Regions from separate parts of the Blautia sp. MCC283 genome, predicted to be linked through region 1. Evidence: riboswitches for the same ligand, from Rfam matches in the RefSeq annotation. Region 1 holds a riboswitch; the other holds the start of a gene.

The links. Region 1 has a riboswitch for thiamine pyrophosphate ahead of thiW (energy coupling factor transporter S component ThiW). Riboswitches for the same ligand answer to the same signal wherever they lie in the genome.
Region 2: linked by a shared signal. The riboswitch ahead of thiS (sulfur carrier protein ThiS) and the one ahead of thiW (energy coupling factor transporter S component ThiW) in region 1 are both predicted to bind thiamine pyrophosphate.

The regions. Positions count from the first base shown of each region.
Region 1 covers NZ_WQQB01000045.1:395,439-398,857, forward strand. Annotated here, with positions in the region: gene thiE (thiamine phosphate synthase) at 1-556, opposite strand, end outside; gene GPK81_RS14380 (hydroxyethylthiazole kinase) at 573-1,475, opposite strand; gene thiW (energy coupling factor transporter S component ThiW) at 1,438-1,992, opposite strand; TPP riboswitch at 2,329-2,431, opposite strand; gene GPK81_RS14390 (aldo/keto reductase) at 2,754-3,419, opposite strand, start outside.
Region 2 covers NZ_WQQB01000017.1:15,566-18,984, forward strand. Annotated here, with positions in the region: gene thiH (2-iminoacetate synthase ThiH) at 1-1,009, opposite strand, end outside; gene GPK81_RS06140 (thiazole synthase) at 1,056-1,841, opposite strand; gene thiS (sulfur carrier protein ThiS) at 1,886-2,089, opposite strand; TPP riboswitch at 2,288-2,395, opposite strand; gene GPK81_RS06150 (serine hydrolase domain-containing protein) at 2,588-3,419, opposite strand, start outside.

The sequences.
Region 1 (3,419 bases):
CCGCCATACCACTCATACCGGCACCCTCAAGCACATCCATATTCCCGGCATTCAATCCCCCGATCGCAACCGCCGGAATCGGAACCGCCTCACAGATATCCTTCAACGTAGAAACCTTGGTAAGGATCGTCACCACCTTAGTAGTAGTAGGATAAATCGCCCCCACACCAAGATAATCCGCACCATCCTCATAAGCCTTCACAGCAGCCTCCACCGTCTTGGCAGTAGCCCCCACGATCTTATCCGGTCCCATCAGCTTCCTTGCCACAGCAACCGGAATATCAGAAGCTCCAACATGCACACCAGCCGCATCACAGGCCAGCGCCACATCCACACGATCATCAATGATCAGCGGCACATTGTAACGATCTGTGATCTCCTTCACCTTAAAAGCCTTATCCAGATACTCCCGTCCACCCTTATTCTTCTCGCGAAGCTGGACCAGAGTCACACCACCCTTACAAGCCTCCTCAACCGTACGGAGCAAAGACTCCTCCGTATGATAAGAACTATCCGTCACCAGATACAACGTTACATCCAAATCTTTTCTATCCATCCTAATCCCCTCTTTTTCAGTACATTTCAATCTTCAACAGATCCAGCAGCTGTCGATCCGAAAGCCCATAGATCTCATCCAGCAGATTTACCTGAAAGCTTCCCGGACCGCGGGAAATCTTCTCCGCTTCCTCGCCGGCGATACCCATAAGTGCAGTACCAAGCACTGCCGCAGCCAGATAATTCCCGGATCTCCCATTTAATTCCATCTCAACGCCAGACCAGACACCTGCCTCTATACTATCCGTCATCTCTTTCGCAATATTATCTTCGCACCCCGGCAAAAACGCCGCAGTCAGTGCCCCGACCATACAGCCGGTTCCTGTGATCCCGGACAGCGCCGCACTGCCATTTTGTACCAGAACAACCCGTTCACCATCCGTAACAAAATCCTGTTTCCCGGTAGCCAGCACGATTGCCTGATTATTTCTAGAAAAAGCCTTAAGCACTTCACTGACTCCATCGATATTTTCCTCAGTCAGAGCATCCTCGACACCCGCATCGATTCCGATCGCATGAGACGGCAGCCCGGAAACAGCCAGAAGCTCTGACATATTTCCCTTCAGCACTGCCGGATGACCGATCCTTAAAAGCTCCCGTGCCAGATCCAGCCTGAGATCACTGCAGGCAACCCCTACCAGGTCCAGAAGAACCGGGATCTTATTTTCCATCGCTGTTCTCATAGAACGCTTCATTGACTCGATCCTGGCATCGGTAATATTCCCGAGATTCAGCATCAGCGCACCAGCCGATGCCGTAATATCTGTCACCTCTGCCGGATGCTCCGCCATGATCGGCCTTGCACCTACTGCAAGGACCACGTTGGCACAGTCATGGATCGAGATCGGATTGGTGATGCAATGGATCAGCGGCTTTTCTTCTTTAATTCGCTTTCGCAGTTGTAAAATTCTTTGTCTCATATGTTTTTGAACCCAAAGCTGCCTGGAATTTCACCAGAAGACCTGCTTTACTCAGAGCCTTCAGGAAAATATAGGCAACACATCCTCCCATTGTGGTTGCTGCAAGGAACATCGGCGTATAATAAAATGCTGTCAGTCCGCCTCTTCCCATCAGGAATGCCATCACCGGATAAGAAACCATGGATCCGATGATACCTGTTCCAAAGATCTCACCGATCACCGCGCAAATGATCTTGCCTTTGGAAAGTCTGTAGAACACACCTGAAAGGAATGCGCCAAATACTGCACCGGTCAGTGCAAGTGGCGGGATTCCCATGAACATCATACGGATCACGCCGATCATGGTCGCACAGAGAAGGGAATACCACGGTCCCATCAGAACCGAGCATACGATATTGACAAGATGCGCCGTGGGGCACATTCCCTCAATCCTCAGGATCGGTGAAATAACGACACCGATCGCAACCATCATTGCCAGCATTACCATACGAAGCGTGTGCATCCTTTGTTTTTCCATAGTGTTTTTCCTCCCTGAAATATCAGGCAGAGCCCTGTCAGATCCGGGCAAAAGCTTCCCGTCTGCTGCAGTCTGCCCTTAGATTTTGGCGGTCGAAGTTCCCTTACTTCCTCTCACTCCGAAAACACGGATTCCCATCGCTTACATGATCCTTCCGGAAAAATCCTCCGGAATATCACTCTCCTGCCAGACATTAAGGCGCTCCCCTTCCTGCCCGCTCGCCGCAGAAGCTCCACATGCAGTCTCTGTCACTTTCACATCCCCACATTGTCAGACCATTCCAGTTCCATTCCTGCATCCGAAAAGAGCGCATCCCATGGCAAACTCCACGGAGACACGCTCTCAGATCACAATCCCTCCGTTGGCATTACCCAAATCAGGTACGGTCGAAGATCTATCTTCCTCTCAGCCTGTCACACAAGCTCCCGCTGGCTCTTTTCTTTTCTGTTTTTCAATATAGCACACACCTATCCCGTTGTCAAACCTCCACTGCTTATTGCTCTTTGCACTCCCGCCGGAGACGTTACTGTTCACTCCGTTCTCAGCAACACGCTTCGCGATGCACAGAATTTATGCTAATCGCATAAATTCGCGCGGTATGTCTCGGGTTTTCTGTGACCTTCGCTCACAAAAAACACCTCGCGGAATATTACCAGTGAACAGTAACCCGGAGACTTTCCTGATTCAGTTAAACAATTATTTCGACATAAAAAACTCCCTGCTTCACTACTTTTCATAGTAAAACAGGAAGTATATAAATCTTATTTTGAGATCTCGTCGATCAGACGCAGCTCCTCAGCTGTAAACGGTGCACAGTGGATCGCTTTCACATTATCAAGGATCTGCTGCGGCTTGGAAGCTCCGATCAGAACACTGGTAACTTCCTTATGCTGAAGCAGCCAGCCAAGCGCCATATCAGCCAGCTCCTCTCCACGCTGGGCTGCCAGATCGTTCAGTCTCCGGATCTGATCCAGACGCTCCGGCGTCAGCACACTTTCCTTAAGGAATCTTCCATCTTTGCGGATACGGCTGTCCTCCGGGATCCCGTTCAGGTAACGGTCTGTCAGCTGTCCCTGAGCAAGAGGGCTAAAGGTGATCAGACCTTTTTTCAAAATGCCGGTGGTTCTCTTGAGACCGTTTTCTTCCACTGTTCTGTCAAAAATGGAATACCGGTTCTGGTTGATCACAAAGGGGCATTTCAGATCCTTCAGGATCGCTGCCGCCTGGCTTAAGGTTTTTCCATCATAATTGGAAAGTCCCACATAAAGGGCCTTGCCCTGCTGAACCGCTGTTGCCAGCGCTCCCATAGTCTCCTCAAGCGGAGTCTCCGGGTCCATTCTGTGATGGTAAAAAATATCCACATATTCCAGACCCATGCGCTTCAGGCTCTGGTCAAGGCTCGCCAGAAGATACTTGCGGCTGCCCCA
Region 2 (3,419 bases), on a different contig from region 1:
TTGCAAACGGCATAAACAGACGGTATGCACAGACTACCTGCAGAAGCTGTGGTTCATGGACATCCTTCGGATTAATCCGGTCATTGTTGATGATCGGGCGGAGTCTCGGGCAGGAAAAAGCAATCTCTGCGTGTGGATATTTTCTCTGCAGAAGGTATGCATGATATCCCGTCGCAAAAGCATCTTTACGGAAATCATCCAGTCCCAGAAGAGCTGCAAAGCCAACACCTCGCATGCCACCTTTCAGTGCACGCTCCTGTGTATTTAATCTGTATGGAAAAATCCTCTTATGGCCTGCCAGATGCAGGGTTTCGTATTTATCAGAATTATAGGTCTCCTGGAAAACAGTTACATAATCTGCACCGCATTTGTGAAGATATGCATACTCATCAGAATTCATCGGATACACTTCAAGACCTACCACCTTGAAATATTTCCGGGCAATCTCGCAGGCTTTTCCGATATATTCTACATTGGATTTGGATTTGCTTTCACCGGTAAGGATCAGGATTTCCTGAAGGCCGGTTTCTGCAATAGCTGCCATTTCCTTCTCAATCTCTTCCTCATTCAGCTGTGCACGGCGGATCTTGTTGTGGCAGTTAAATCCACAGTAAATACAGTAATTTTCGCAGTAGTTTGCAATGTAGATCGGTGTAAACATACAGACACTGTTTCCAAAATGTTTTCTTGTTTCGATCCGCGCTGCCTGTGCGATCTCTTCCAGAAGAGGCAGTGCTGCCGGTGAAAGCAGTGCCTGAAAATCTTCCGGTGTACGGTTGTCATGGGCCAGGGCTCTGCGTACATCTGCTTCTGTGTATTTGTCATAATCATATGCATTCATTGCGGAAATAACCTGATCCATCACATCAGACTCTTCCAGCTGTTCCATATCCGGAAGGTACTTCATGTGGTCGATACGATTCTTTTTCATGTCTTCCAGAATTTCTTCGTTTACGATACTCTCATTAAAATGGCCGTCCTGCTGACTGACCTGTACTGTTTCTGCCATTGTTGTTATGTCGCTCCTCTCGCACTTTTATTATCTCTAAACTATTTTATTCATGCAGAAATCCGGTCAGCGGTGAGGATGCACTTGCACCTCTCTCCAGAGTTCTTCCCATACCGGAAAGATATGCACTTCTTCCTGCCTCGATGGCTTTCTTAAAAGCCTCCGCCATAACACGGACGTCCCCTGCTGTTGCGATGGCTGTGTTTGCCATAACTGCCGCAGCACCCATTTCCATAGCCTCACATGCCTGTGATGGACGGCCAATCCCTGCGTCTACGATGATCGGAAGATCGATTTCGTCGATAAGGATCTGGATGAATTCTTTTGTGCAGATTCCTTTGTTAGAACCGATCGGAGAACCAAGCGGCATTACACAGGCAGCTCCTGCGTTTACCAGATCTCTGGCTGCATTCAGATCCGGATACATGTACGGCATGACAACAAAGCCTTCTTTTGCAAGGATCTCAGTTGCTTTGATGGTCTCATAGTTATCCGGGAGAAGATATTTGGAATCATGGATGACTTCGATCTTTACAAAATCTCCGCAGCCAAGCTCACGGGAAAGTCTTGCGATGCGGACTGCCTCCTGTGCGTTTCTGGCACCGGATGTATTCGGAAGAAGTGTAACGTCCTTCGGCACATAGTCCAGGATGTTGGCAAGTCCGCCTTCATTTGCACGGCGCAGAGCAAGTGTTACGATCTGTGTTCCTGCTTTTTCGATACATGCTTTTACAAGATCCAGGGAAAATTTTCCGGAACCAAGAATAAAACGGGAAGTAAACTCATGGCCTCCCAGGATCAGTTTGTCTTCATTTGTGTTTGCTGTTGTCATTTTTTATGTCCACCTTTCTTTTTATCTTCAATATACCTTTTATCTCAGCAGCTTCCGCCGCCCATAAACTGCAGAATCTCCACAACATCGCCGTCTTTCAGCACTGTTGTATCGTAAGTCTCTCTCTTGATGATCTCTTCATTCAGTTCAACTACTACCTGCACCGGAGCATAATTGCAGGCTTTCAGATATTCGGTTACTGTCACCGGATTTTCCAGTGTTCTTTTCTCGCCGTTTACTGTGATCATAAGCTCTCCTTTCCGAGAATAAAAAAAGAGTCCACAAAGAAATACACCCGCGGTGGTGCACCCCTTCATGAACTCAGTTCACTCTCAAAATTTCCTGTATTCCGTTGTAGATACCAGGGTTAAAAGCATCTGCTCTTAAGCCCTTCCTTGTAAATCCTGATCATAAATAAAAAGGGAGATACACCAAAGTATCTCCCGTAAATTCATCCTATACGTTCCTACGTTGGCATTATCCAAATCAGGTATAAGGGTCGAAGTTGAAGACTTCCTCTCAGCCTGCCATCACAAGCTCCCCTGTTATTTACAATGCTTAGTATAAGGCGAATTATGATTAATGTCAAGCCTGAAAGGCTTAAGCCACACGACATAACGGAATAGAAAACCCCGGAAGGCTCGCACACTTCCGGGGTTTTCGTTTTTGCCAATGTTTGAATTTCATCACATTTCTTAGCTACTATTATCTTATGCTTTCCACTCTGTTTTGTCAACCAGAGTATATTACAATTCCGGAACCACTGTAGTCCATAGATGATTTCCTATTTTCTGGAAATCCCCCTCCAGAGACATTACAGTTACTACTGCATCCTTGTCAGGAAACGCCAGACAGAACTGACCATAATTTCCATCGGATCGATAGGAACCGGCTTCCGGATTCATGACAAACTGATATCCATATCCAAAACCGGAATAAAGATTTCCCGGACTTCCTGCCGCTGAATTGTCTACCAGATTGGACGTTGCCCTCTTCATGTACGACTCTGGCACCAGCTGTTTTCCATTATAATTTCCCTTGTGAAGAATCATCTGTCCATACCGGGTAAACTCATCAATATTCACATAAAGTCCATTAGCCGCATGCACATGCCCTTTCGGACACAAAGTCCAGTCTGGATTTCCAATTCCAAGCGGCTCAAAAAAGCGATTTCTCAAATATTCCAGAAGATTAACTCCCGCACGTTTTTCAATCGCACAGCTGATCATATAAGTATTAAAATTGCTGTACAGCCATTCTGTTCCCGGTTTTTTTATCACTTTCGCATTCTCGAAGAAATATCGGATCCAGTCCGGAGTTGTGTAACGCTCCGGCCAGTCACAGAAAAACAGAGAGCTTTCCAAACCTGTAGTCATTGTCAGCATATTTTCCAGCGTTACATCCCCCAGATATCCTTCCGGATTCTCCGGTGCATACTCTGGAAAAATATCCACAATCTTCTCATCAAGTCGAATCAGCCCTTCATCAAGTGCGATTCCTGCCGCACAGGACACAACACCCTTGCAGGCAGACCAGGTATTCAGGCGGGTTTTCACCGGCATTCTTTTATATTCTGCC